One region of the Eubacterium sp. genome, then DNA from elsewhere that is predicted to be linked to it. Evidence: predicted binding sites of a transcription regulator. Region 1 holds the regulator's gene; the other holds the start of a gene.
The links. The regulator HrcA, encoded in region 1, represses chaperone genes, less so after heat shock. The targets are predictions, from matches to a motif close to TGTTAGCACTCNNNNNNNNNGAGTGCTAACA.
Positions count from the first base shown of each region.

Region 2: htpG (molecular chaperone HtpG) is a predicted target of HrcA. The motif match lies at 8,377-8,407, and genes of this name have one in related genera.

Region 1 is NZ_DBLZZO010000007.1:32,821-48,675, reverse strand. It holds gene ACZM4J_RS03820 (DJ-1 family glyoxalase III) at 1-403, shown strand, start outside; gene tig (trigger factor) at 565-1,845, shown strand; gene clpP (ATP-dependent Clp endopeptidase proteolytic subunit ClpP) at 1,881-2,462, shown strand; gene clpX (ATP-dependent Clp protease ATP-binding subunit ClpX) at 2,528-3,802, shown strand; gene lon (endopeptidase La) at 3,839-6,151, shown strand; gene yihA (ribosome biogenesis GTP-binding protein YihA/YsxC) at 6,184-6,783, shown strand; gene ACZM4J_RS03790 (DUF4364 family protein) at 6,787-7,311, shown strand; gene lepA (translation elongation factor 4) at 7,324-9,138, shown strand; gene hemW (radical SAM family heme chaperone HemW) at 9,245-10,477, shown strand; gene ACZM4J_RS03775 (LOG family protein) at 10,624-11,160, shown strand; gene ACZM4J_RS03770 (DegV family protein) at 11,267-12,100, shown strand; gene hrcA (heat-inducible transcriptional repressor HrcA) at 12,406-13,449, shown strand; gene grpE (nucleotide exchange factor GrpE) at 13,469-14,095, shown strand; gene dnaK (molecular chaperone DnaK) at 14,138-15,855, shown strand, end outside.
Region 2 is NZ_DBLZZO010000008.1:70,540-86,394, reverse strand. It holds gene ACZM4J_RS04350 (leucine-rich repeat domain-containing protein) at 1-1,130, opposite strand, end outside; gene ACZM4J_RS04345 (hypothetical protein) at 1,337-1,468, opposite strand; gene ACZM4J_RS04340 (PF20097 family protein) at 1,537-1,686, opposite strand; gene ACZM4J_RS04335 (leucine-rich repeat domain-containing protein) at 2,013-3,476, opposite strand; gene ACZM4J_RS04330 (GGGtGRT protein) at 3,708-4,718, opposite strand; gene ACZM4J_RS04325 (iron-sulfur cluster assembly scaffold protein) at 4,731-5,423, opposite strand; gene asd (aspartate-semialdehyde dehydrogenase) at 5,959-7,053, opposite strand; gene ACZM4J_RS04315 (hypothetical protein) at 7,096-7,584, opposite strand; tRNA gene ACZM4J_RS04310 (tRNA-Thr) at 7,603-7,675, opposite strand; gene ACZM4J_RS04305 (DUF5721 family protein) at 7,880-8,335, shown strand; gene htpG (molecular chaperone HtpG) at 8,550-10,538, shown strand; gene ACZM4J_RS04295 (tRNA dihydrouridine synthase) at 10,797-11,726, opposite strand; gene argH (argininosuccinate lyase) at 12,004-13,377, shown strand; gene ACZM4J_RS04285 (glutamate-5-semialdehyde dehydrogenase) at 13,695-14,972, opposite strand; gene ACZM4J_RS04280 (DNA/RNA non-specific endonuclease) at 15,007-15,855, opposite strand, start outside.

The DNA.
Region 1 (15,855 bases):
TAAATTCTTTGCAGACAAGACAATAGATGAAATCGACTTTGAACAGGGCGATTGTATTTTCTTGCCGGGAGGAATGCCGGGAACAACAAATTTAAGTGAGTGTGGGACATTAAAGGACCATATCATTAAGTATAATGAACAGGGTAAGTGGTTAGCAGCAATTTGCGCGGCACCAAGTATTTTTAGCAGTCTTGGCATTTTGAAGGACAAGAGGGCAACTTCATTTCCAAGTTTTGCAGACAAGATGGAATGTAAGGAATATGGCGGTGGTGTTGTAAGAGACGGCAATATTATTACAGGAAAAGGTCTTGGAGTTGCATTAGAGCTTGGACTTGAATTAATATCATGTCTTATTGATGAGGAAACAAGTGGCAAAATAGCTGACCAGATTCAGTATAATTAGTAGAATACTGTTGAAAATATGTGTTTTAAAAGGTAGTGACAAGAAAAGGAAAGTATGATATAATCATACACTGCGTCAATAGGTTACTAGGCTATGACGAGTAAAATTCAATGAATTAAATGGGATACTCATACCCGTTTTGATAACAAGGAGGAAAAATAATGAGTTTACAGGTAGAAAAGTTAGAAAATAACACAGCAAAGCTTACTATTGAAGTACCGGCAGAAGAATTTGATAAGGCCATTCAGACAGCATATCAGAAGAACAAGAATAAATTTAACGTACCAGGATTTAGAAAAGGTAAAGTACCTTACGCTATGGTAGAAAAAATGTACGGTGCAGGCGTTTTCTATGAAGAAGCTGCAAACGAATTAATTCCAGATGCTTATGCAAATGCAGCAGCAGAAAGTGAATTAGAAATCGTTGCTCGTCCGGAAATCAATGTAACACAGATTGAAAAAGGAAAGCCATTTGTTTTCGAAGCTGAAGTAACACTTAAGCCTGAAATCAAACTTGGAAAGTACAAGGGAGTTAAGGTTGAAGCTATGGACACAACAGTTACAGATGAAGATGTAGCTGCTGAACTTGATAAGGTTAAGGAACAGAACGCAAGACTTGTAGCTGCTGACGATAAGGCAGTTGAAGACGGAGATCAGACAACAATCGATTTCGAAGGTTTTGTTGATGGAGTAGCATTTGAAGGTGGAAAGGGTGAAGATTATCCGCTTACAATTGGTTCACATTCATTTATTGATACTTTTGAAGAACAGCTTATTGGAAAGAAAGTTGGCGAAGAAGTAGAAGTAAACGTTACATTCCCAGAACAGTATCAGGCTAAGGAACTTGCAGGAAAGCCAGCAATGTTCAAAGTAACAATTAAGGAAATTAAAGTTAAGGAATATCCTGAATTAGATGATGATTTCGCACAGGATGTTTCAGAATTTGATACATTAGATGAATACAAGGCAGACATTAAGAAGAATCTTGAAGAAAAGAAAGCACAAGAAGCTGAAGCTGATAAGGAAAGCAAGGTAATTGAAGCAATCGTTAATGATTCAGAAATGGATATTCCTGAAAAGATGATTGAAGCTCAGAGCCAGCAGATGGTTGAAGAATTTGCACAGAACATTGCTATGCAGGGAATTTCTTTTGACCAATACATGCAGTTTACAGGTACAACTGTAGATCAGCTTACAGAACAGGTTAAGCCACAGGCTGAAGCAAGAGTACAGTCAAGCTTAGTTCTTGAAGCTATTGTTAAGGCTGAAAAGATTGAAGCATCAGATGAAGAATTTGATGAAGAAATCAAGAGAATGGCTGAAAGATATCAGATGGAAGCTGATAAGGTTAATGAATTATTATCAGATGATGATAAGAAGAACATCAGAGCTGACATCTGTGCAAGAAAGGCTGCTAAGTTAGTAGTAGAAAAAGCTAAATAAGATATTTGTTAGCATTTATTAAGGAGGTATAGATTATGGCATTAGTACCTTATGTCATTGAACAGAATTCACGTGGTGAACGTTCATATGATATTTACTCAAGATTATTAAAGGACAGAATTATTTTCTTAGGAGAAGAGATAAATGATGCAACAGCAAGTGTTGTTGTAGCACAGCTTCTATTTTTAGAATCAGAAGATCCTGGAAAAGACATTCATATGTATATCAATAGCCCGGGCGGTTCTGTTACAGCCGGTATGGCTATTTATGACACAATGAATTATGTAAAGTGTGATGTTTCAACTACTTGTATCGGTATGGCGGCAAGTATGGGAGCATTCCTCTTATCAAGTGGTGCTAAAGGAAAGAGATATGCCCTTCCAAATGCAGAAATTATGATTCATCAGCCACTTGGCGGTGCACAAGGACAGGCTACAGAAATTCAAATAGCTGCAGAGCACATTTTAAAGACTAAAAAGAAATTGAACGACATTTTGGCAGCAAATTCAGGTCAACCCGTTGAAGTTGTTGAAAAGGATACTGACAGAGACAACTGGATGAGTGCAGATGAAGCTAAAGAATATGGTTTAGTAGATCAGGTAATTAAACAGAGATAGAATGAATAAGGCACCGCAATTACTGTGGTGCCTTATGTTCAAATTTAGATTAATGCGAGGTTATTATGGCGAATAAAAATATAACTGATAACAATTTGCGCTGTTCTTTTTGCGGTAGAAGTGAGAATCAGGTTAGAAGACTTATAGCAGGTCCGAACAATGCATACATTTGTGATGAATGTGTTGAGATTTGTGCAAGCATAGTTGATGATGAAATCTATGGTGATGAAAAGAAAAGTGCAAATGAGGAAATCAATTTACTAAAGCCTAAAGAAATAAAAGAATTCTTGGATCAATATGTTATTGGACAGCAGGAAGCAAAGAAAGTTCTTTCAGTTGCTGTTTACAATCATTACAAGAGAGTATTGGCTGACAAGGATTTAGATGTAGAATTACAGAAATCAAACATATTACTTTTAGGTCCAACCGGTTCAGGTAAAACATATCTTGCTCAAACATTAGCCAAAATTTTAAATGTACCTTTTGCAATTGCAGATGCTACAACATTAACAGAGGCTGGTTATGTTGGTGAAGATGTTGAAAATATTCTGCTTAAATTAATTCAGGCAGCAGACTATGATATTGAGAGAGCAGAACATGGTATTATTTATATAGATGAAATTGATAAGATTACAAAGAAATCAGAGAATGTTTCTATTACAAGAGACGTTTCAGGTGAAGGTGTTCAGCAGGCTTTGCTTAAGATTTTAGAAGGAACAGAAGCCAGCGTTCCACCACAGGGTGGTAGAAAACATCCACAGCAGGAACTTATCCCTATTGATACTACAAATATTTTATTTATTTGTGGTGGAGCTTTTGCAGGACTGGATAAGATTATTGAAAGAAGACTTGATAAGAGTTCAATAGGTTTCAATACTGAAATTGCTGAGAAATCTGAAATTGTTGAAGATGAATTGTTGAAGGAAGTTATGCCGGAAGATTTAGTTAAGTTCGGTTTGATTCCTGAATTTATCGGAAGAGTACCGGTAACAGTTACATTAGATTACTTAGATGAAAAAGCATTAGAAAAGATTTTAACAGAACCAAAGAATGCTTTAGTTAAACAGTATAAGAAATTGTTTGAGTTAGATGGAGTTAAATTAACATTTACAGATGAAGCGATAAACGCTATTGCCAAATTAACTGTTAAGAGAAAAACAGGTGCAAGAGGCCTTAGAGCAATTATTGAAAATGTTATTATGGATATTATGTATGAGACACCATCTGACGAATCAATAAAAGAATGTATTATAAATGAAGATGTGGTAAATGGATTAGCGGATCCTGAAATAATTTATAATTCGGTAATCCCTAAAAAGAATACTACAAAAAAGAAATAATTAGCCACATTTAAGTTGCTATTACAAGGAGAAGACATGTCAGAGAACTTAAAAACTTTTCCGGTTATACCATTAAGAGGCCTTACTATTATACCGGGAACAACTGTTCATTTTGACGTTCGCAGAAAAGCATCAATTGCAGCAGCAGAAGAGTCAATGATTGACGATAAAGAATTGTTTGTTGTTGCACAAAAAGACCCGGTGGAAGACACACCGGGTTTTGATGGTATATACAAGGTTGGAACAGTTGTAGTTGTAAAGCAGTTAAATAAACTTCCCGATGACGTGGTAAGAGTTATGGTGGAGGCAAAAGCCAAAGGAGAAATACAGTCTTTATACATGGCTGATGGACATTTTGCCGGGGAAGTTTCAATTATAGAAGAAGATAAAAATACTTTAACAGAGGCGCAGGAAGAAGCTTATGTTAGAGAATTAAGAGATACTTTAAAATTATTCGAGGGTAAGGTAAGAGAATTATCTCCTTCAAGTTTAAGAGGTTTGTTAGATATTAGTAATATTGAAACTCTAATGAACCAGATTTTAATGAGAATAAAAGTAGGATATAAATTAAAACAGGAATACTTGGAACAGAACAGTATTGAAGATAAATTTACTACTATATATTCGTTTCTTGCAAAAGAAAATGAAGTTGCACAGGTTAGAAATGAGATTATAGAAAAAGTTAAACAACGTTTAGAAAAAAGTCAGAAGGAACATATTCTTCGCGAACAGATGCAGATTATCAAAGAAGAATTAGGGGATGACTTTGACGCAGAAACAGATCAGCTTGAAGAGAAGATTAATAATTTAAACGCAGATGACAGTGTTAAAGAAAAATTATTAAAAGAACTTTCAAGATATAAATCAGCCATGGGTAATCCGGCAGAAGGTAACATTATTAGAACCTATTTGGAAACAATGTTAGATTTGCCATGGAACAATGAAACAGAAGAAAATCCCAACCTGCAGAATGCAGAGGAAATTTTAAATAGAGACCATTACCAATTAACTAAAGTTAAAGAAAGAATTTTAGAATTTTTAGCTGTAAGACAATTGACTATGGCAAAGGGTGAGGCACCGATTATTTGTCTTGTGGGACCTCCAGGAACAGGTAAGACAAGTATTGCAAAATCAATTGCAGAGGCACTTAACAAGAAATATGTTAGAATATCATTAGGTGGTGTTAGTGATGAGTCAGAAATTCGCGGACACCGTAAAACATATTTAGGAGCAATGCCAGGTAGAATCCTTAAAGGACTAAAGCAGGCAGGAAGTTCTAATCCTTTAATTTTATTTGATGAAATAGATAAAATGGGACAGGGAGTTCATGGAGATCCGGCGTCAGCCTTATTAGAAGTGTTGGATTCAGAGCAGAACTCAAAGTTTAGAGATAATTACGCTGAAATACCAATTGATTTATCAAAGGTTTTATTTGTGGCAACAGCTAATGACGCAGGCACAATTCCAAGACCTTTACTTGACAGAATGGAAATAATAGAAATTGAAGGTTATACTCAAAACGAAAAATTCCATATTGCCAAGGAACATTTAATTAGTAAAGAATTTGAAAAAAATGGTATAAAGAAAAGCTGGTTATCCATCACAGATGAAGCAATTAACAGTATTATCCGCTACTATACAAGAGAAGCAGGTGTAAGACAGTTAGAAAGAGAAATTTCAAAGATTTGTCGCAAGGCAGCAGGTCTTATTATCAAAAACAACAAAAAGCGTTTAAAGGTTACTTCAAAGAATATTGAAAAATATCTTGGCAGAAAGATTTTTGACGATGACAAGGCTAATGAAAAGAATGATATTGGTATTGTAAGAGGACTTGCCTGGACAGCAGTTGGTGGAACAACTTTACAAATCGAAGTAAACACAATGCCTGGCAAGGGTCAGTTGAAATTAACAGGTCAGTTAGGCGATGTTATGAAAGAATCTGCACAGATTGCACTTTCTTATGTAAGAAGCATTGCAGGTAAGTATGGCGTGGCAGATGATTACTTTGAAAAACATGACATACATATTCATGTTCCGGAAGGGGCAGTGCCAAAGGATGGACCGTCAGCAGGTATCACTATGGCAACAGCAATACTTTCGGCTGTTACAAACAGAGAAGTGAACTGTAAAGTTGCAATGACCGGTGAAATTAATTTACGAGGGAAGGTTATGCCAATTGGTGGATTAAAAGAAAAGTTATTGGCAGCAAAGAACGCAGGTATTAAGATTGTAGTAGTACCTAAGAAGAACAAACCAATGCTTGAAGAAATATCAAAAGAGATAACAGGCGGAATGAAAATTGTTCTGGCTGAAACAATGGATGATGTTATAAAGATTGCATTAGTTTAGAATTTGATTTACAGTGAAAGATAGGAGAGAAGATGATAGTTAAAAATGTTGAATTGGAAACAGTTTGTGGAATAACAAGTAAATTACCGGAAAATACAATGCCGGAAATTGCTTTTGCAGGAAAGTCAAATGTAGGAAAATCATCATTAATAAATGGTTTGGTTAATAGAAAAGCATTGGCTAGAACATCTTCTCAGCCGGGAAAAACTCAGACAATTAATTTTTACAATGTAAATAAGGAAATGTATTTCGTAGACCTACCGGGGTATGGTTATGCCAGCGTGTCTAAGGAAATAAAAGCAAAGTGGGGCAGGATGATTGAAAATTATCTTCATACTTCACAAATGCTGCAGGCAGTGTTTTTGTTAATAGACATAAGACATGAGCCATCAAAGAATGACGTTAATATGTATGAGTGGATTTTGGCAAACGGTTATGAACCGATTATTATAGCAACTAAGTTAGACAAGATAAAAAGAAGTCAGGTTCAGAAGAACATCAAAATGATTCGTCAGGGATTAAACGTAATTCCGGGAACAAAGATTTTACCATTCTCAGCTCAGACAAAGCAGGGAAAAGAAGAAATTTTACAGGTTATAGAAGAATTAGCAAAAGGTACAGTAGAGGAGTAGAATATGGCAATAGAAACAGAAACTTTATACAAGTTAATGATTATGCATATGTTAAATAAAGTAGAATTTCCATTGACTAACTCACAGATTGCACAATTCTTTTTGGAAAATGAATATACAAATTATTTTGCTGTGCAGAAAGCAATTAATGAACTTATTGAGGATGGGTTTGTTTTTTCAAATGTAAACAGAAATACATCATATTACCATTTATCATCAGAGGGAAGAGAGAGTCTTAAATTCTTCGAGAACAAGATACCTAACCAGGTTATTGATGATATAGATATGTTTTTGGTTGACAACAGATACGAACTTAGAAACGAAGTAGGTACGGTGTCTGATTATTACAGGGCTTCTAATGGGGACTATGTGGTACATTGTCAGGTAAAAGAAGGTGACAGCACGTTAATTGAGCTGAATATTTCAACCCCTGATAAGCACATGGCATCTAAGATGTGTACTAATTGGGAAGCAATGAACAACAGTCAAAAAATATATCAGTTTGTAATTGATAATCTTACTAAGTAATTGGAGGAAAAAGTGGCACATATTGATCAGAGTAAAATTAGAAATTTTTGTATTATAGCTCATATAGACCATGGTAAATCAACTTTGGCAGACAGAATAATTGAAATGACAGGTCTTTTAACAAACAGGGAAATGCAGGCTCAGGTTCTTGACAATATGGAACTTGAAAGAGAAAGAGGCATTACAATTAAGTCTCAGGCAGTTCGTACTGTTTACAAGGCAAAAGATGGCGAGGAATATATTTTCAATTTAATTGATACACCGGGCCATGTGGATTTTAACTATGAGGTTTCGAGAAGTTTGGCAGCATGTGATGGTGCAGTGTTGGTAGTTGATGCGGCACAGGGCGTTGAGGCACAGACTTTGGCAAACGTTTATTTGGCATTAGACCATGACTTGGAAGTGTTTCCGGTTATTAACAAGATAGATTTACCATCAGCAGATCCTGACAGGGTAAAAGCTGAAATCGAAGATGTTATTGGTCTTGAGGCGGAAGATGCACCTCTTATTTCTGCAAAAACAGGTTTAAACTGTGAGGATGTATTAGAGGCAATTGTAAAAAATATACCGGCACCTACAGGTGATTCAAATGCACCTTTACAGGCTTTAATATTTGATAGCTTATATGATTCCTACAAAGGTGTAATTGTATTTTGCCGTATTAAGGAAGGTACTGTAAAGCCGGGAATGAATATAAAAATGATGGCAACAGGTGCAGTGGCAAATGTTGTAGAAGTTGGATATTTTGGCGCAGGTCAGTTTATTCCTTGTGATGAATTACCGGCAGGAATGGTAGGCTACATAACAGCCAGCATTAAAAATGTGTCAGATACAAAAGTAGGTGATACAGTTACAAATGCGGATGCCCCATGTGATAAGCCACTTCCGGGTTACAAGGAAGTTCAGCCAATGGTTTATTGTGGCTTGTATCCGGCTGATGGAGCAAAGTATCCTGATTTAAGAGATGCTTTAGAAAAATTACAGTTAAATGATGCAGCTTTGAAATTTGAACCTGAAACATCAATCGCTTTAGGTTTTGGTTTCAGATGCGGATTCCTAGGCTTGCTCCATTTGGAAATTATTCAGGAAAGACTAGAGAGAGAATATGGACTTGACCTGGTTACTACAGCACCATCTGTTATTTACAAGGTATACAAGGAAAACGGTGAGATAATTGAACTTACTAACCCAACAAACCTTCCTGATCCAAGTGAAATAGCTTATATGGAAGAACCTATTGTTAGTGCAGAGATAATGGTTACAACAGAATTTATCGGTGCCATTATGGAACTTTGCCAGCAACGAAGAGGAACATATATTAGCATGGAATATGTAGAAGGACAAAGAGCACTCCTTAAATACGATATTCCATTAAATGAAATTATTTATGATTTTTTTGATGCATTAAAGTCACGTTCAAGAGGTTATGCTTCTTTTGACTATGAATTGAAAGGCTATGAACAGGCTAAGTTAGTTAAGCTTGATATTCTTATTAATAAAGAAGAAGTGGATGCCTTATCATTTATTGTTCCTGAAGCATCAGCTTACGAGCGTGGAAGAAAGATGTGCGAGAAATTAAAGAAGGAAATACCAAGACAGTTGTTTGAAGTTCCAATTCAGGCAGCAGTTGGTAGCAAGGTAATTGCAAGAGAAACTGTTAAGGCAATGAGAAAAGACGTATTGGCAAAATGTTATGGTGGTGATATTTCCCGTAAGAGAAAACTTCTTGAAAAACAGAAGGAAGGAAAGAAGAGAATGCGTCAGGTTGGAAACGTAGAAATTCCACAGAGTGCATTTATGGCAGTTTTAAAATTAGACGAAGAATAGAATATATAGAAATATGTATTTGTGATTATAAGAATTTTTACAGTGCCAAAGAATACTAGATGTTAGTTTTCTTTGGCATTAGTTATATTGTAAGGAAGGATAAGAAATGAACAGTAAGCAGTTGGAAATATATATTCATATTCCTTTTTGCGTGAGAAAGTGTGATTATTGTGATTTTTTATCAATGAGCATGGACGAAGGTACAAAAAGAGAATATGTAAATGCTTTGGTTAGAGAGATAGAATTAAGCAAAGAAAAGATGGAAGGCAGAGTTGTTACAAGTGTTTTCATAGGCGGTGGAACGCCGTCAATTTTGCAGGAAAATTTTATTACAAAAATTATGGAGGCGGTAAAAAATAACTGTCAGTTATCTGATGATGCCGAGATTACTATTGAGTGTAACCCCGGAACTGTAACAGAATCAAAATTAAGTAGTTACAAAGAAGCAGGAATTAACAGAATCAGTTTTGGACTTCAGTCTGCAAATAATCAGGAACTTAGAAGCATAGGTCGTATTCACGATTTTACAAAGTTTAAAGAAAGTTATGAGTTGGCAAGAAAAGCAGGCTTTGAAAACATCAATGTGGACGTAATGAGTGCTTTACCAGGACAGACAGTTGAAAGTTACAAATATACGTTGGAAAGAGTGCTGGCATTGGAGCCGGAGCATATTTCCGCTTATAGCCTTATTGTTGAAGATGGGACGCCACTTCAGGAAAGAGTCCAGGAGGCGGAAAGCAAAAACATTAATATTTTGCCGGACGAAGATGCTGAAAGAGAAATGTATTATTTAACTGAAAAAATGCTGGAAGAAAACGGATATGTACATTATGAAATATCAAACTATGGCAAGCCGGGATTTCAGTGCAGGCATAATATAGGTTATTGGAAGAGAGTGGATTATTTGGGCTTTGGTCTTGGCGCGGCTTCTTTATATAACAACAGCAGATACAGTAATACCGAAGATATTGATAAATACATTAGTTTGCTTTTGGATGGCAAAGATACAGATAGTGATTTTTACGGCGACAGTTTTATTTATCAGGATGACATCTGGGATATAACAGAGGATGCCATTTCTGTAATAGAAGGAAAAATCCAGCGTTTAACAGAAAAAGATAAAAAAGAAGAATTTATGTTTTTGGGACTTAGAATGATTGACGGAATTTCAAAAGAAGAATTTCATCAGGCATTTGACAGAAAATACGACAGCGTGTACGGAGAGGTAACAGAAAAATTAGTGCAGCAGGGACTTATAGAAGTCAATGGTGACAACGTGCGTTTAACTAAAAGAGGTGTGGATCTAAGCAATTATGCAATGTCTCAGTTTTTGTTGTAAGATTACTGTGACTTTGTGTAAGATTGTTATGTTTCGTGTAAGTTTAACAAGATTGGATTGCAATACAGAAAATTCTTTGATTCTTTTGGAATAGATAGTATAATATAAAACATATTATAAATTACAAACGGAAAAGAGGGATTATTATGGACAGAAAAACAATATGCATTTACGGATCATTCTCACCTTACGTTTCAGAAGAAAAGTTAAAACCATACTATGATATGGGAAAGAAGTTAGGAGAAAAGTACGACCTTATTTATGGAGGCGGTGCAGATAGTACACTTGGATATATGGCAAGAGGAATGCACGACGGAGGTGCTTACATAACAGGTGTATATCCAAAGGCATTTAAGAATATGAACGTGTTCAAAGGATGTGATAAGGAAATTGTTTGTGATTCAATGGCTGAGCGCAAAGGACATTTTGAATCGGAAGCTGACGTGTTCATTGTTTTACCAGGTGGCGTTGGAACAATGGATGAGTTATTTGAAGCAATTGTATTAATCGAAAAGTATATGATTGAAGGAAAAGTAATTATTTTTAACCACAATGGTTTTTATGATACATTACTTAAATTTATGGATGAAATGAAGGAACAGGGAATGTTCCACTGCGATTTATCAAGAGTGTATAGCGTTGCTAATACATTTGAAGATATTGAAGAGATGATTGTAAAATAATAAAAATTTGACTAAATTGCAAATGTGTAGTAAAGTACAAAATACAAGCTGTTCATAAAGTAAACTATTGTGAACAGCTTTTGTTTTGGTTAAAAGGAGATGCAGAATGATAAAATTTTTAATTGACTCAGGTTCTGATTATGATAAAGAACAGTTACAGGGAAAAGGGATAGAGTACATACCGATAGCGATTAGTGTAGGAGATAAGAGTTTTAGAGACGGTGAAATTTCTAAGGATGAATTTTATAAATTAACACAGGAATCAGATGAGTTCCCTAAAACAGCTCAGCCATCACCACAGGATTTTATTGACATATTTGAAAAAATTAAGGCAGATGGAGACGAGCTTATATGTATTTTACTTTCATCAGGTTTAAGTGGCTTGATTCAAAGTGCCACATTAGCTAAGAACATGGTTGAATATGATAAGATACATATAGTTGATTCATTATCAGCTACTTTTGTTATTAAGGTTTTGGTTGACTATGGCATACAGTTAAGAGACAGTGGCAAGACAGCAGAAGAAATAGTTGCGGCTATTAAAGAAATTCAGCCAAAGGTTAGAATGTATGCAGTGCTTGATACATTGGATAATTTGTATAAAGGTGGTCGTTTGTCAAAAATCGAAGCAGGAATTGGCACAATTGCAAAAATAAAACCTTTAATTTATTTTACAGAAGATGGAAAAGTAGGTATTAAGGCAAAGAGCATTGGAAAGAAAAAAGCTTTAAATGATATTATGAAGTTGATTTCAAACGACACAATTAATACAGACTTCCCGGTTTACAGTATATATTCAATTGGAACTGTAAATAATGAAACTTTTACAGACAGATTGAAAGAAGCTAATATTGAAGTTTCAGACAGATTACAGATTGGACCAACAATTGGTACACACATCGGACCTGAAGCATACGGAATTGTTTATGTAGCAGAGTAATTCTTGCTTTATGGTCTTACATAAGAACAAAGAAAATAAGAAAATATAAAGCATTAACATAAAATCAATTAAAGTGTTTATGTTAAAGAGAATAAGAAAGTTGTTGTTAGGATAATATTCTATAGTTTAACGGACTTAAGAGTATTAAAATAATGACAACTTTTTTTTACATTTAATTTACAATTCTTTTTAAAATAAAGTGTTGACAAAGAATATTGATAGTGATAGATTAGACCATAGAAAAGATGTTAGCACTCAAACAACACGAGTGCTAATAGTCTTAAAACCATAGAAAGGAGTAATCTATGGAACTGAATGAAAGAAAAGAAAAGATTCTGGATGCAGTAATTAGAAATTACTTAGAGACAGGGGAACCGGTTGGCTCAAGAACAATTTCTAAATACACAGATCTGAATCTTAGTTCAGCAACAATCAGAAATGAAATGTCTGATCTTGAGGAAATGGGTTATATAGTTCAGCCTCATACATCAGCAGGTAGAATTCCTACTGATAAAGGTTATCGATTTTATGTAGACCACATGCTCAAAGATAAGATGTCAGAATTAGATGAGCGTGAGAAGAAGGTTAGCGAGAAGGAAGACCTTTTAATTGAAAAAGTTGACAAGGTTGAGACACTTCTCCAGAATATGGCAAAGGTTTTAGCAAACAATACAAACTATGCCACAATGGTTTCTTCTCCAAAGTCTCAGGGAAACAAAATCAAATTCATACAGTTATCTGTACTTGAAGAAAAACAGTTGTTGTGCACAGTGGTTTCCGATAAGAACCACGTAGTGAATAAGATTGTTAATGTTGACAGAGTTGTAAGTCAGGAAATGATAGTGAGACTTAACGTGGCACTTAACACAGCACTTGCAGGTTTGGCTTTAGAGGAAATTAACTTAGGTGTTATTTCAGCATTGACTTCACAGGCAGGTGAATATGAGGATTTGGTTAATGAAGTGCTTAAGGCAATAACAGAAGCTATTTCCACTGAGGAGCAAATGAAGATTTACACATCAGGTGCAACAAATATTTTTAAATATCCTGAACTTAGTGACAAGGAGAGAGCAAGTCAGCTTCTTACCACACTGGAAGAAAAGTCACAGCTAACAGAATTGATTAACGAAAGTGATGAAGAAACCGGAATTCAGGTTTACATCGGAAACGAGAGTCCGGTTCAGTCCATGAAGGATTGCAGTGTTGTAACTGCTACTTACGAATTAGAAGATGGTTTCAAAGGAACAATCGGTATCATTGGTCCAAAGCGAATGGATTATGAAAAGGTTGTTGAAACCTTAAGAGTTGTAAAAGAACAGTTAAATGAAAACTTTAACGACAAAGAATAAATTTAGAAAGGAAAGTCCAATGGAAAAGGAAAATAAGGACTTGGAAGAAAACCAGAAAGTAGATGTAGAAGAAGCATCTGCAGTGGAAGAGAACCAAGAAGTTGAGAATTCAGAAGAGAAGACTGAAGAATCCAAGGAAACACAGGAAACAGAAGATGCTTCAGAAGAGAAAACTGAAAAGAAAAAGAAAAAAGGCTTCAAGCGAAAAGATAAGAGAGATGAGCAAATAGAAGAACTTAATGATAAATATCAAAGACTATTTGCAGAATTTCAAAATTTTAGAAGCAGAAGTGATAAAGAAAAAACAGCAATGTTTGAAACAGGCGCAAAATCAATTATTGAAAAGATTTTACCTGTAGTTGATAACTTCGAAAGAGGAGTTGCAGCACTTAGTGAAGAAGATTTAGAATCACCTGTAGGACAGGGAATGAATCTTATATATAAACAGTTACTTCAGACTCTTGAAGATATTGGAGTTGAAGCAATTGAGGCGAAGGGAAAGGAATTTGATCCTGAACTTCACAACGCTGTAATGCATGAAGACAATGACGAACTTGGTGAAAACGTTGTGTCAGAGGAATTACAGAAAGGTTATAAATACAGAAATACAGTGGTAAGACACAGTATGGTAAAAGTAGCTAATTAGTTTTATTTGAAATAATCATATATTTATTAGGAGGAAAATAAAATGGGAAAGATTATTGGTATTGATTTAGGAACAACAAACTCATGTGTAGCTGTTATGGAAGGTGGAGAACCTACAGTTATCACAAATGCAGACGGAGCAAGAACAACTCCATCAGTAGTAGCATTTAAGAAAGATGGAGAAAGATTAGTTGGTGAGCAGGCTAAACGTCAGGCTGTTACAAACGCAGAAGGAACAATCTCATCAATTAAAAGACATATGGGAACAGATTACAAGGCAAATGTAGCAGGAAAAGAATATACACCACAGGCTATTTCAGCTATGATTCTTCAGAAGTTAAAAGCTGATGCAGAAGCTTACCTTGGTGAAAAAGTTACAGAAGCTGTTATTACAGTACCTGCTTACTTTAACGATGCTCAGAGACAGGCTACAAAAGATGCCGGTAAGATTGCAGGACTTGATGTTAAGAGAATTATCAACGAGCCAACAGCAGCAGCTTTAGCTTATGGTCTTGATAACGAAGGGGAACAGAAGATTATGGTATACGATTTAGGTGGTGGTACATTTGATGTATCTATTATCGAAATCGGTGATGGTGTAATCGAAGTTTTAGCAACAAACGGTGATAACAAACTTGGTGGTGATGACTTTGATAAGAAAGTTATGGACTACATGGTAGCAGACTTTAAGTCAAAGACAGGAATTGACCTTTCAGGTGACAAGATGGCTATGGAAAGAATTAAAGCTGAAGCAGAAGATGCAAAGAAGAAACTTTCATCAGCTACTCAGGTTGAAATTAGCATCCCATTCATTACAGCAAATGAACAGGGACCACAGCATTTAAATATGACACTTACAAAGGCTAAATTTGATGAATTAACAAGAGATTTAGTTGAAAGAACAGCAATCCCAGTACAGAATGCTTTAAAGGATGCAGGAATTTCAGCATCAGAACTTAGCAAGGTATTATTAGTTGGTGGTTCTACAAGAATCCCAGCTGTACAGGATAAGGTAAAACAGTTAACAGGTCATGAACCATCAAAGAAGATGAATCCTGATGAATGTGTTGCACTTGGTGCTTCAATTCAGGGTGGTAAATTAGCAGGTGATGCAGGTGCCGGCGATATCCTTCTTCTTGATGTAACTCCACTTTCATTATCAATTGAAACAATGGGTGGTGTAGCTACAAGACTTATTGAAAGAAACACAACAATTCCTACAAAGAAGAGCCAGATTTTCTCAACAGCAGCAGATAACCAGACAGCCGTTGATATCAATGTTGTACAGGGTGAAAGACAGTTTGCCAGAGATAATAAATCACTTGGTCAGTTCAGACTTGATGGAATTCCACCAGCAAGAAGAGGTGTTCCACAGATTGAAGTTACATTCGATATTGATGCAAACGGTATCGTAAATGTATCAGCTAAGGACCTTGGAACAGGTAAGGAACAGCACATCACAATTACAGCAGGTTCAAATATGTCAGATGAAGATATTGATAAGGCTGTAAAAGAAGCTGCAGAATTTGAAGCAGCTGATAAGAAACGTAAGGAAGCAATTGATGCTAAGAACGAAGCTGATTCAATTATCACACAGACAGAAACAGCAATGAATGAAGCTGGTGATAAATTAGCAGATGCTGATAAGCAGGCTGTTCAGGCTGACATTGATGCATTAAAAGCAACAGTAGCAGCAATTGGTGAAAATGAACCAACAGAAGCTCAGGTTGAAGAATTAAAGGCTGGAAAAGAAAAATTAAT
Region 2 (15,855 bases), on a different contig from region 1:
TTTGACAAATCAATTTGATTTAACTGATTATTGTAGCAGAATAACTTCGTCAATTTTTCGTTGTTTGTAACATCTAAAACTGTTAAATTATTATTTCCTAAATCGATGTATTCTAGCTGCTTATTATTTGAAATATCCAATGCCAACAATTTATTATTGTTACAATACAAACGAGTTAATTTCACAAGATTACTTATGTTAAGCGTTGTAATCTGATTATTATAACAATAAAACTCTGTTAAATTCTCACTGTCAGCAATATCAAGATTTTCTATTTTGTTATCACCACAACTTAATTTTGATAAGTTCTTGTTTCCTGAAATTCTCAAATCTGTAATTTCATTATTCGAACAGGATAACTCTTTTAATTTCTCATTGTTTGAAACATCTAATTTCTCTAATTTGTTAGAATCACAATATAGTTCTTCTAAACTTGCATTTCCCGAAACCTTAATATCAGTCAACAAATTATTGTTACAATTAACATCTTTAAGGGAATCCAAACCTGATAAATCTAATGTGCCCTTTAACTCTTTGTCTGTCCAATCTATACCAACCAGATTGCCACTTTCATCCCATGTGTAATCACTATCACCCATATTGTTGCTAATGTCTACACCACTTGATTTGATATTCTCAATTATATCCTTTAAAGCTTTTTTATCTTTTTCATTAAGCTTAGATTCGTCAATTGTAGGCTGTTCCGGTTTTGTTGTAACTTCCGGAGTTGTTGTTTCTTCCGTTTTCGTTGTAGGTTCAACTGTAGTCTCAGACTCTGCTGGCTTAATAACAGGCTTCTTGATATTAGATTTTTTGTTTCTCTTTTTCTTTACTTTAATTTTGCACTTATAAGCTTTCTTACCAACTTTAGCGGTAATTGTTGCTTTTCCTGCCTTAATTCCTTTTACTTTACCTTTTTTACTTACCTTTGCTACTTTCTTGTTTGATGTTGACCACTTAACCTTTTTCTTATTATTTTTCACTTTCAATTTATTTGTTTTGCCAACATAAATTGTTGCCTTTGTCTTACTAATTTTTGCTTTTTTTGCTGCAAAAACACTGTCAGGTGTAACAGAAAATGCCAAAACAATCACCAAAACAATAGCACATAGTTTCTTTAGCTTAGCCATTTTACTTCCCTCCGTTTTTTATTAATAGCATAATGCCTTGTTTATTATGATAGCAAATTGCTATTATAGGTGTAAAGTGTCGTTTTTATAGAGGTTTCAAAATTTTATAGGGGTTCTTACATTGGGATATGAATTACAAATTGTAAAAAAGAAATCTGTATAATTTAACAAATATTAAAGTATACTCAAAAAGCATCTAACAATAGCTAGATGCTTTTACTTTTCTGCAACATCTGTCTTAAATCATCAAATGTTTCAGCTATTGATGTTGTTCTTTTATTATTTACGTCATTCTCGGCTTCTGCAAGAATTTCCAAAAGTTCAATTCTCGATTTCATTCTTTTATATTCTTCATAGAAAAAAATAATATTATCACCTTGTTCATTTAACATTGTCAGATTATATATTAATTTTCATTAATATCAATTATAATCTTGTTACACTCTCCACACATATATGCTTCAACATATGTTTTTGTTAGTAAACTGGTAAGTTTTACACTTTTCACACTACGATTTTCTGATTTCCATTTCAAAGGATATCTGTCTTGATTTATTTCACCTTTCTACATTTTCGAATTGCAATACGGACATTTCATTTTTTACACTCCTTGTATTTAAATAGTATCTAGTTTCATCTTTTAAAATTAATAAACATTGTACAAATTTAATTAATTTTTAAATCCTAAAATATTTATTAGTAATTATAACATCATTTTACCACTTATAAAAAATAACAAAAATTTACCAAACTCTATGATTGGGCATATCATATAGAAAATATTTTTATTATTAATATCTAAATAAGTAGTATCTAAAATAAAAAGAGCCAGCTTGTGCTGACTCTAATATTTAAAATTTATTTTGAATCTCATATATTGAATTAATGTCCGTTAACAGAACCAGTATATCCTGTTATAGCAACATTACTATCACACCATAAGGAAATTAACTTTTTATTACTTGTAAGATTTAAAGTAGTAAACTTATTTCTAGCACAAGATAAAGACCATAATAAAGTATTCTTTGATACATCTAGCTTTGTTAACTGTAAATTATCTACATTTAATGTCTCCAATAATACATTTTTAGATACATCTAAAGTAGATATAGTATTATAAGGATAATAAATAGTATCAAAACGCCCCCAATTTCCTACCCCAAGTCTTTTTAACTTTGTGAGATTAGACACATCTAAACTTGTTAGTTCATTTAGCCCCACATTTAAAACTTCTAAAGATATATTTTTAGATAAATCAACGCTTTTTAAATTATTTCCATCTAAATTTAACTTTGTTAAACTTGTATTTCTTGAAACATCAATACTTTTTAACTTGTTTCCTCCTGCGTCTAAAGAAACTAAATTTATATTATTTAAAACATCTATTGACTCTAACTTATTAGTAGAACAATCTAATTCCTCTAATTTATTATTCTTAGATACATCCAAAGATGATAACTTATTATCAGAACAATCTAATCTTCGTAATTTACTATTCTTAGATATATCTAAATTTGTTATATTAGAATAACTACAATCTAACTCCTCTAAATTAATATTATGAGTTACGTCAATTCCTTTTCTTAAACTTATACAATCATAAAGTGTAAGAAACTTTAAATTTTTATTACTTGATACATCAATATCATTTAACTTTTCACAAGCAACTAAGTATAACTTCTCTAAATTCTTATTGTTTGAAACATCAAGACTTTCTATCTTTGCACTTTCACTAGCAACAATACTTAAAGACTTTAATTTAAGATTATTTTTTACAATTAGACCTGTTATTCTATCACCACTAATAATACTTAAATCTTCTAAGTGATTTAAACCTGTTAAATCTATATTTCCCCAAACTCGTATATCTAATCCTGTTAAATAGCCAGCTTTATCAAAGGTACTATTTGCTAAGTCATCTTCAATAAAAGTATTACCCCTACTCTTTTGCTCTTTAATTATTCTCTTAATAACTACTGCGTCACTACTATTTAATTTTAATTTTCCTACAGTCACTTTCTTACTAGGCTTAACTACCTTCTTCTTTACAGTAATCTTGCATTTATATTTTTTCTTTCCAATCTTAGCTGTGATTGTTGCCTTACCAACTTTCTTTCCTTTTACTTTACCCTTCTTGCTTACTATGGCTACCTTCTTATTTGAAGTAGACCATTTAACTTTCTTCCTATTATTGTTCACTTTTAACTGAACTGACTTGCCTACATATACTGTAGCCTTTGTCTTATTCAATTTTACTTTCTTTGCTGCGAAAACACTTTCTGGTGTTACAGAAAACGCCATTATTAACACCATAACAATAGCACATAGTTTCTTAAACTTACCCATAATTTTTCTCCTCCTCTTTCTTATCATGTGTTTACCACTGTTTAACATTTTAACAAATAAATCGACCTTATACAATGTTTTTATTGTAGAGCAAAGAATACGTGTTGCCGCGCAACTATTTTCTTCTCGCACAAGTGTGCCCCAGTGGAACGTTTTTTATTAAATAAAAAGAGACACCCGAAGATGCCTCTTTTTACATAAGGAAAATCCTTAAATTATGATTTAATTTAACTAAAACTTACCTTCATCAGCAGCCTGCTGTACGCTAACTGCAACAGCAACTGTCATACCAACCATAGGGTTGTTTCCGGCACCGATTAAGCCCATCATTTCTACGTGAGCTGGTACTGATGATGAACCTGCGAACTGTGCATCTGAGTGCATACGTCCTAATGTATCTGTCATACCGTATGAAGCAGGACCTGCAGCCATGTTATCTGGATGAAGTGTACGTCCTGTACCACCACCTGATGCTACTGAGAAGTACTTCTTACCTTGTTCGATACATTCTTTCTTGTATGTACCTGCAACTGGATGCTGGAATCTTGTAGGGTTAGTTGAGTTACCTGTAATAGATACACCAACGTTTTCGTGATGCATGATTGCAACACCTTCCTGAACATCATCAGCACCGTAGCACTTAACTGTTGCACGAAGACCATCTGAGTAAGCCTTTTCGTATACGATGTTTAATTTTGCTTCTTTATAATCATACTTTGTTTCAACATATGTGAAACCGTTGATTCTTGAAATAATCTGAGCTGCATCTTTTCCAAGACCGTTTAAGATAACTCTTAAAGGTTTCTTACGAACCTTGTTAGCCTTTTCAGCGATACCAATAGCACCTTCAGCAGCAGCGAATGATTCGTGTCCTGCAAGGAAAGCGAAACATTCTGTTTCTTCTTCAAGTAACATCTTTCCAAGGTTACCATGTCCTAAACCTACTTTTCTGTGGTCAGCAACTGAACCTGGAATACAGAAAGCCTGAAGACCTTCACCAATTGCAGCAGCAGCATCAGCAGCTCTTCTACAACCTTTCTTAATAGCAATTGCAGCACCTACAGTGTAAGCCCAGCATGCATTTTCAAAACAAATTGGCTGAATTCCCTTAATCATGTCATATACGTTAAGTCCAGCGTCCTTTGTGATTTTTTCAGCTTCTTCAATTGAAGCAATACCATAACTATTTAAAACAGAATTAATCTGATCAATTCTTCTTTCATATGATTCAAATAATGCCATTATTATTACCTCCTATTCCTTTCTTGGGTCGATAATCTTAACAGCGTCATCAACACGACCATACTGACCTTTTGCCTTTTCCCAAGCTGTTGTAGGATCATCACCTTTTTTGATAAAGTCTGTCATCTTTCCTAAGTTAACAAACTGGTAACCAATAACTTCATTATCAGCATCAAGAGCAATACCTGTTACATAGCCTTCAGCCATTTCAAGATATCTAACACCTTTTGCCTTTGTAGCATACATTGTACCAACCTGTGAACGAAGACCTTTTCCTAAATCTTCAAGTCCGGCACCAACTACAAGACCATCATCTGAGAAAGCACTCTGTGTTCTACCATATACAATCTGTAAGAATAATTCTCTCATAGCTGTATTGATAGCATCACAAACTAAGTCAGTATTTAAAGCTTCAAGAATTGTCTTTCCCTGAAGAATTTCAGCTGCCATAGCTGCTGAATGTGTCATACCTGAACATCCAATTGTTTCGACTAATGCTTCTTCAATGATACCTTCTTTAACATTTAATGTAAGCTTACAAGCACCCTGCTGTGGAGCACACCAGCCAACACCATGTGTAAAACCTGAAATATCTTTGATTTCTTTTGAGTGAACCCATTTTCCTTCTTCTGGAATTGGAGCAGGTTCATGCTTTGCACCCTTAGCTACTGGGCACATCATTTCAACTTCTTTTGAATAAATCATTTGAATAAATACTCCTTTCGAAATATAAACTATGGAATATTTCCATGTTATTGCAGCTGTAATATTAGAATTACTTCTGCTTGCCCTGTGGGTTGATAGTATTACCCACACTTGTTTTTATTCTCTCATAAAATGACAAAATAGTCCATACTTTAATTTAAATTTAACAAAAAAAATACAAGAACTACGAACTGCCGACAATTTAACCAACAGTCCATAGTTTTTGTAAAAATTATATTTTATTATTTTTTAATTTTAACTTTCTTTGCTGAAGAATATGCACCATACACTTTTGTCTTTCCATTCATTGAGAATGCTCTGATTTCCATGTAATTCCTTTGTTTGCTGTATTAGAAGGATTTAATTTTCAGTTATTTTGACGAAAATCGTAATGTGAATTTAAAAATTCACCCTTCTATATTAAACTCACAATTAATTATACAAAAAAAAATAGAAGCATTCTGATATATTTATCTCATACCAAAATACTTCTATCTTTCATATTTCTCTTAAAATGATTTTCTAAGAATCTATATTATTTTGCTTCAATATATCCTTTTGCAACTAAAAGCTCTGCTGATAAAACAGCTCCACCTGCAGCGCCTCTAAGAGTATTATGTGATAAGCCTACAAACTTGTAGTCATATACTGTATCTTCTCTTAAACGTCCTACAGATACGCCCATACCGTTTTCAAAATTAACATCTAATGAAACCTGTGGTCTGTTATCTTCTTCTAAGTACTGAATAAACTGCTTTGGAGCACTTGGAAGTTCTAATTTCTGTGGTTCTCCACTGAAGTTTTCTAATGCTTCAATAAGCTGTTCCTTAGTAGGTTTCTTAGCGAACTTAACAAATACAGCTGCTGTATGTCCATCTAAAACAGGTACTCTGATACACTGTGTTGTAATAACAGGTGATGTAGCCTTAACGATTTCACCGTTTTCAACTTTACCCCAAAGTCTAAGTGGTTCCTGTTCTGACTTTTCTTCTTCACCACCAATGAAAGGAATAATATTTCCTACCATCTCAGGCCAATCTTTAAATGTCTTACCTGCACCTGAAATTGCCTGGTATGTTGTTGCAACAACTTCTGTTGGTTCAAATTCTTTCCAAGCTGTAAGTACAGGAGCATAACTCTGAATTGAGCAGTTAGGTTTAACTGCAACAAAACCTTTCTTAGTTCCAAGTCTCTTCTTCTGTGACTCAATTACTTCATAATGTTCTGGGTTAATTTCAGGAACAACCATAGGAACATCAGGTGTCCATCTATGTGCACTGTTATTTGAAACAACTGGTGTTTCAGTTTTTGCGTAATCTTCTTCTATTTTCTTAATTTCTTCTTTTGTCATGTCAACTGCACTGAAAACAAAATCAACAGTTTCAGCAACTGCTTCAACTTCATTTACATTGTGTACAATCATTTTCTTAACTTTTTCAGGCATTGGAACAGTCATCTTCCATCTGTCACCAACTGCTTCTTCATAAGTCTTTCCAGCAGAACGTGGACTAGCTGCTAATGTAACAACTTCGAACCATGGATGGTTATCTAATAAAGTAATAAATCTCTGTCCTACCATACCTGTTGCACCAAGTACGCCTACTTTTAACTTTTTGTCTAATTTAATCATTTTTCTATCCTCTCTATATAATTAAAATAAATTGTTAACAAATTAATTACCGGTCTGTGCTGAAATGGTAGTCTCTACAACAGTAACCGTTTCAGTGGCTGACTCTTTCGCCTTGTTCTGCTTTATGTTTTCTTCTCTTTCAATTTGTATCTGTTTAGTGTATGCATCTCTGCTTTGTACCCATGTATCGGACATATTCATGATACACACCTGAGCCATAAAATAACAAAACATCCATACAATTATCATACCTGACAAAGAAGAACTAAATGTATGTTTCTTAAAAAGAGGTAACTTCTCTCTATATTTAAAGTCTGATAAAAAAATCAACGGACTAAAAAATAAAATTGCAAAGAACAGATATTTTTCAATCATTAATATATAATCTATTGTTTCAAACTTATAATGAAGTAATTCTCCTACAATAGATGCGCCAATAAAATAAGCCATGGCAGCATAATACAAAAGTGCCGGAATCATTTTATACGCCTTTGCAGACCTTAATCCGAATATTTTTACACCATCTTTCATGAAGTTTCTCCTTTTCAAAGCTTCTGGCGCGACTCGAACGCGTGACCCATTGCTTACGAGGCAATTGCTCTACCAACTGAGCTACAGAAGCATATTGATAACAAATCAATAAATGCATCATTCAACTATATTCCTATTAATATAGTTGATTCACACCAAAACTGTCATTAATTATAATCTAAAATAAACATTATTGCAATTAGCAATTACTTACTATTATTCATTGAACATATAAATTTACTTTGTTATAATACACATTATGATAAGTTTAAAAATAAATGATATAAATAATTTTATGCAAAAACTATTAATTGGCAATGCTTTTGACAGTTTTTTACTTTGCGAAGGCGAGGTTGATACATCTAATACTTTTACAATTAACGGGCGTATTAATCAAAAGTTTTACAATGCCGATGAGCTGGAAGCAATTCCTGATGAATTTGTATATTGGAGGGACGTTAAGCACATATTTTTCGAAATGATAAAAGGACACAAGGTTCCCAGCAAAATGAAACTTGTTTTTGCATTCTCCAAAACTAAATATTCAGATATTTTAACGAAATCCCAGATGGCTATATCTGAAAGTGAAATTGGTGGTCTTTACATACATGTTATGTTTGAAGACAACTCCCTACATATTATAACAGGAACTTCAATTAACACTTTCACCATGGACAAAACCCTTGATAAATATTGGGATAAGACTATCAGCAACTTCCTTAGCGAACATTTTAACTGTGATTTGCTGTAAGTTTTAATGATTTTTTATTAAAATATGAACAAATAGTAAATTTTTAGCACTCTTCTCTGTAGAGTGCTAATTTTTTATTGACTTTTGTTTTTTGTGCGTTAAAATTAGTTATGTTGATAAAAAATCAATGTATAAATATAAAATTTAATTTTCTACAGTAGTTTTATTATTTTAAGACTACTTATTTTAAAATATTTAAAGGAGTGATTTTGTTATGGCAAAAAACGGAAGTTTATCAATTAACAGCGAAAATATTTTTCCAATTATAAAGAAATGGTTATATTCAGACCACGATATTTTCTTTAGAGAATTGGTTTCTAATGGATGTGATGCTATCACTAAATTAAAGAAGTTAGACATGATTGGCGAAGCTAACGTCCCTAGCGATGAAGAATTCAAAATACAGGTATTAGCAAACCCTGAACTTAAAACTCTTACATTCATTGATAATGGTCTAGGTATGACCGAAGATGAAGTTGACGAATACATTAATCAGATTGCTTTTTCAGGTGCTGAAGCATTTTTAGAGCAGTACAAAGATAAAACATCTGAAGACCAGATTATCGGTCATTTTGGTTTAGGTTTCTACTCTGCCTTTATGGTTGCTGACAGAGTAACAATTAACACTTTATCATACAAAGATGGTGCTAAGGCTGTTCTTTGGGATTGTGAAGACGGCATGGACTTTACAATGTCTGATTCAGACAAAACTACAAGGGGTACAGAAATTACTCTTTATTTAAATGAAGACAGCGTTGAGTTCTGTAACTTATATCGAGCTGAAGAAGTTTTAAATAAATACTGCTCATTTATGCCTATAGAAATTTTCTTATCAGATCCAACTAAGGAACCTGAATACGAAACTATTTTAGAGGAAGAAGTTACAGACAAAGATACTGTTGTTGAACATATTGTAGAACCTGCAAAAACTGAAGAAAAAGAAAACGAAGACGGCACAAAGGAAACTGTTGAAGTTGAGCCTGAAAAGAAAAAAGCCAAAGTATTAAAACGTCCTGTAAGCATTAGTGACACTACTCCTCTTTGGACTAAGCATCCTAATGAATGTTCAGATGAAGAATACAAAGCTTTTTATCATAAAGTATTTATGGACTACAAGGAACCTTTATTCTGGATTCATTTAAATATGGATTATCCATTTAACTTAAAAGGTATTCTTTACTTCCCTAAAATTAATACAGAATACGAATCAATCGAAGGAACAATTAAATTATATAACAATCAGGTATTTATTGCCGATAACATCAAGGAAGTTATACCTGAATTCCTTATGTTATTAAAGGGTGTTATTGATTGTCCTGATTTACCTTTAAATGTATCACGTTCTGCTCTTCAGAATGATGGTTTTGTTAAAAAGATTTCTGATTACATTACTAAAAAGGTTGCTGATAAATTATCAGGCATGTGTAAGACAGATAAAGAAAACTACGAGAAATATTGGGATGATATTAGCCCATTCATCAAGTTTGGTTGCTTAAAAGACGAAAAGTTCTGCGATAAAATGTCAGACTATGTTCTCTTTAAGAATTTAGACAATAAATATCTTACATTTAAAGAAGCTTTAGAAGAAAATAAGGAAAAACACGAAAACACTATTTTCTACACAAATGATCCTGTACAGCAAAGCCAGTATGTAAATATGTTTAAGGATCATGGTATTGATGCTGTTATTTTAAAAGACAACATCGACCAGCCTTTCATTTCACAGCTTGAAGCCAAAAATGAAGGTGTTAAGTTTAAACGTATTGATGATGAACTTAATGATTCTTTCACAGAAGAATTAAGCGAAGATGAGTCAAAAGATTTAACAGACAAGCTTACTGATGCATTCAAGAAAGCACTTGGACGTGATGTTACTATTAAGGTTCAGAAATTAAAAGACGAAAATATTTCTTCAATGATTACTGTTTCTGAAGAAACACGTCGTATGCAGGATATGATGAAAATGTATGGTATGGCAGGTATGGATCCTTCAATGTTTGGCGGTGCCGGAGAAACATTAACTCTTAACGCTAACAACGATTTAGTTAAATACATTGTTGCAAATCCTGAAGGTGAGAACACTGAACTTATTTGCAAGCAGCTTTATGATTTAGCTTTAATCAGTCATACTCCATTAAATCCTGACAGCATGACAGCATTTATTGAACGTAGTAATAAAATTCTTAAAATTTTAACTAAATAATTTGAGTCAGGTAATTTAGGGCGAATATTATGGGCTGAATAAAATTTATACCGAATAGTTTAAGTCGAATAATTTTAGCTAAAAAAAATTTATATATTAATTTATACAACAAAAAATCCATTACTTTCATTTGTTAAGTAATGGATTTTTTATTATGTCTATACTATTAAATCTTTATTTTTTGATATCTATTGAATTTTCGGTTCTTTAACAAATATAGAAATCAAATATTATTTTTAATTAATCGTTTTTTATATTCTATACCACATACTCATTAAAAATCTGTTCTACTGCCTTCTCGTATTTAAATGTACTTTGAGACTTTCTTATCATTTTGGCTGTTTTATGTGGGTCTGTTGTTGCATAGGACAAATAGTTCCACATTTCAATCATCTTATTTAACAGATGTTTGTCAGCACTCATTTCCCCAGCAAAATCCCCGTACAACTTATCGTGAAACTGGCGTAAAGTTTCTTTGGAAATCTTCTCTCCACCTTTGATTTCATTAACAAGATTTGGATTTCTCAACAACCCTCTTCCTAACATTACAGAATCAACATCATAATTTGATATAATATCATTATAATCTTCCACCGAAAATACATTTCCGTTGTAACATAATTTATTTTTGCTTACTTTGTAGGCATAATCAAAACTCTCCATGTTGGGAAGTCCGTTATAAAGCTGAACTCTGGTTCTTGGATGCACAATTACTTCCTCAAAAGGAAACTTATTGTACACTTCCATTATCTCAGGAAATTCACTTTCATCAAAGATTCCAATTCTTGTTTTTACAGAAATTTTCATATCAAGCTTGGTAAAAACTTCATCAAAAAACTTTTCCATTAAATCTGTGTCTTTTAAGAAGCCTGCTCCTCTTCCTTTTGGCACAACCGTACCTGAGGGACAGCCGGCATTTAAGTTAACTTCGTTATAGCCCATTTCCTGAAGCTGCTTTGCCCCTTTTATAAAATATTCAGGATTATTTGCCATAATTTGTGGGACAAGATTAATATTTTCATTGTTTTCGGGAAGTAACTCACGAATTTCTTTTCCTTTTAATTTTGGATTATGACAGGGAGAAATAAAAGGTGCAAAATATTTGTCCGGTGAGACAAAAAACTTTGTAAATGCATTTCTATATATACGACCTGTCACTCCATCTATCGGTGCAAAATATAATTTCATATCTATCTCCATTTTTACTTTTTATCTTTAGCCTGCTCTAGTATAACAAAAGTTTTTTCCAAAGTACACTGCCATTATTTATTCAATTTTAACGGACAATTTAACAATTATAAAAAGTACCTACTAACACCCATTAATATAAAACATAACTAACATCCACTAATAAAAAAGAATATTTGAAAATCAACAGTCAAAATGATATACTTTTATAGTTGTAGCTTAATATATCTTTATGATATTAGCTACTAAAAATAAGAGAAATAAGCGAGGTATACATATGAAATTATGGGGTGGTCGTTTTACTAAAGAAGAGAATCAGTTAGTTCACAATTTTAACGAGTCTCTTTCTTTTGATCAGAAATTCTATGCACAGGACATTCGTGGAAGTATTGCCCATGTTAAGATGCTTGGAAAACAAAATATAATTTCTGAGGATGAAATGAACCAGATTATTAAAGGATTAGAAGGTATCAAGAATGATATAGATAATGGAAATCTTGTTTTCACAAAGGAAAGCGAAGATATTCACAGTTTTGTTGAGGCAAACTTAATCGAAAGAATTGGTGATGCCGGCAAGAAACTTCATACAGGACGTAGCCGTAATGATCAGGTTGCACTTGATATGAAACTTTATACAAGAGATGAAGTTGTTGAAATTAATCAGTTGTTAAAAGACCTTCTCTCTTCACTTTTAAAAGTTATTGAAGCAAACACAAATACATTTATGCCTGGTTTTACACATTTGCAGAAAGCTCAGCCTATTACTTTGGCTCATCATTTTGGAGCTTACTTTGAAATGTTTAAAAGAGACAGAGACAGACTTGATGATATTTACGATAGAATGAACTACTGTCCTTTAGGTTCAGGTGCTTTAGCCGGTACTACTTATCCATTAGACAGAGAATATACTGCCAGTCTTCTTGACTTTGCAGGCCCTACTCTTAACAGTATGGATTCCGTATCTGACAGAGATTACATTATTGAATTATTAAGTGCTTTATCTACAGTAATGATGCATTTAAGCCGTTTCTGCGAAGAAATCTGCATTTGGAATTCAAACGAATATAGATTTGTAAATATTGATGATTCTTACAGCACAGGTTCAAGTATTATGCCACAGAAAAAGAACCCTGACATTGCAGAATTAATCAGAGGTAAGACAGGTCGTGTTTACGGTGCCTTAACATCAATTCTTACAACCATGAAAGGTCTACCACTTGCTTACAACAAAGATATGCAGGAAGATAAGGAACTTACATTTGATGCTATTGATACTGTAAAAGGATGTATTCTTTTATTTACAGGAATGATTGACACAATGACATTTAACAAAGATGTTATGGAAGCAAGCACAAAGCATGGCTTTACTAATGCTACAGATGCTGCTGACTATCTTGTAAATCATGGGGTACCATTTAGAGATGCTCATGGTATTGTTGGTCAGTTAGTTTTATTCTGTGAAGAAAAAGGCATCGCCCTTGATGATATGACTTTGGAAGAATATAAGGCAATCAGCCCTGTATTTGAAGACGATATATATGAAGCTATTAGCTTAGAAACATGCGTTAATAAGCGAATGACTATCGGTGCTCCGGGACCTGAAGCCATGGAAAAAGTCATTAAAATTTACAAGGAATATTTAAACAAATAATATTCATGCTAAAATTTATAATAACACATTATATTATTATGAATCTGAGGATAAAAAAATATTACAAATAAACACACTCTAAAAGTTATACTTACAACTTATAACTATAACTTTTAAGTTAAAACTATTAATAATGATTTTTAAATAAGTTATTAAAAAGGTTATAAAAAAGGTTGTTTAAATAAAGTGATAACTGTAAAAAACAGTTCACCTAAAAGTTTAAACAACCTTTTTTATTATGTTATTTATAAGCTTATTGCTTTTAGAATTTCTCTTATGCATTTTCAAATTATTTTTTATGGAATTCCTGCTATATCTTATAAGTCTTTAAAATGGAACTGTCTCTTTCCTTTTGCATAATCATCAACAACATTTCCATTTCCAAATAATTTGTACTTGTAACTTACAAGACCTTCCAATCCAACAGGACCTCTTGCATGAATTTTACTTGTGCTGATTCCAACTTCAGCACCAAATCCATATCTATAACCATCAGCAAATCTTGTTGAACAGTTCTGATAAACTCCGGCAGAATCCACGTATCTCATAAATTCATTTGCAGTTTCACTGTTTTCTGTAATGATACAGTCTGTGTGATGGGAGCCAAAATAATTAATATGTTCAATGGCTTCATCTAATGAATTAATAACCTTTGCTGATACTATGTAATCCAAGTATTCTTTTCTGTTGTCTTCTTCTGTTCCCTGATTGCAACCTGTTAATTTGACGATTTCTTCTGTGCCTCGTAATTCAACATTGTTTTCTTTTAATGCTTCATAAAGCTTTGGTACAAATTCGTCAACTATATCTTTGTGAATCAATAATGTTTCTACAGAATTGCACGCTGAAACATACTGAGTTTTCGCATCTATTATAATTGGAATGGCTTTCTTAAAATCTGCCTCTTTATCTACATAAATATGACAAATTCCATCTGCATGTCCCATTACAGGAATTTTTGTATTATTCATAATATACTGCACAAAAGCATTAGAACCTCTAGGAATAAGCAAATCTACAGATTCGTTGCATGTTAAAAGGTCTGTAATTTCTGATCTTGCTTCTAACTGAAGCATGCAGTTTTCAGGCATACCTGACTTTATAACAGCCTCGTAAATTATGTTAAACAACACTCTGTTGCTGTTCATTGTTTCACTACCACCCTTTAAAATAACGCAGTTTCCACTTTTTATGCAAAGGGATGAAATCTGTATTAAGGCATCAGGTCTAGCCTCAAAAATAACGCCAATTACACCTATAGGACAGGTTTCTCTATAAAGAGTCAAGCCCTCATCTAACTGTCTGTGCATATCCTGTTTAAACAAAGGATCTTCCAGTTTAACTAAGTCTTCAATGCCTGCAATTACATCTCTTAATTTTGTTTCATCAAACTTTAGTCGCTTAATAATAGGTGCTGCAACCTTATCAATTTCAGCCTGTTTTAAGTCCATTGCGTTTGCTTCAAAAATTTCCTGTTGTCTTGCCTTTAATTGTTTTACTACTTCCAGCAACGCCTTATTTCTGGCTTCTTCACTTGTTCCTGCCATTTTAGGCGAAGCCAATTTGACTGCCTTTGCCTCTTCCTTTATATTCATTCTCAACTCCTAACTTGCAATAAATGCATTATATTTAAGGATTACATATTTTACATGGATCATAGCCCTGATTTATAACATCTTCTCTTGTACCTGTATATATACCCTTATTTGACTCACTCATTCGCTTAACACTGCTACATGATGGTAAATGGAATTTGTGAGTATTCATATTTAAAACATATTCAACTTTTCCACTGCTTGATGTGGATTTCTTTGAACCTGATGTACCTGAATTTTTATTTCCAATATTATTTGAATATTTCTTATTATTTTCATTGTCTTCTGTGTTAGAATATTTACCTGTTGATTTGCTATCACCTGTTTTGTAAGTGATACTTACTCCAGGCTGTGCATTGTAACAATACACATTAAATTCAATGCCTGCACCTGAATCCTCAACAGAGTAACCTTCCATCAAGACACCACGTGCAACAAGTTCAGAACCGCTAAATATAGGTGTCACTCTATACATTACGTGATTGTTTGTTTCCTTCACATAGTCGGCTACCATATTTTCAAAAGGTAACATACCGTCAACATTCAAATATCTTGTTCCCGTAATCAGATTTCTTTCGTTGGCATTTTCACCTGTTAATTGATAGCCAATTAAATGACATCTGTTATACAAATATTTTCCGTCAACAAAAGAATATTTTATTGTATGCCAACCTGTAGGTCTTACAGAACCAATTGCACCACGCTTCTGTGTGGGCATAATGTCTCTACCAACTGAAGCAACTGCCACGCCACATCTACCAAGAGAATCTAATGAAGAATATAACTCAAAGGATTTTTTTGTTATTTCCTTCTTGGTAAAATATGGTTTGTTGTTATTTATAACTGTGTAAGCCTTGCCTTTAAATTTGAGACTTTTTACATT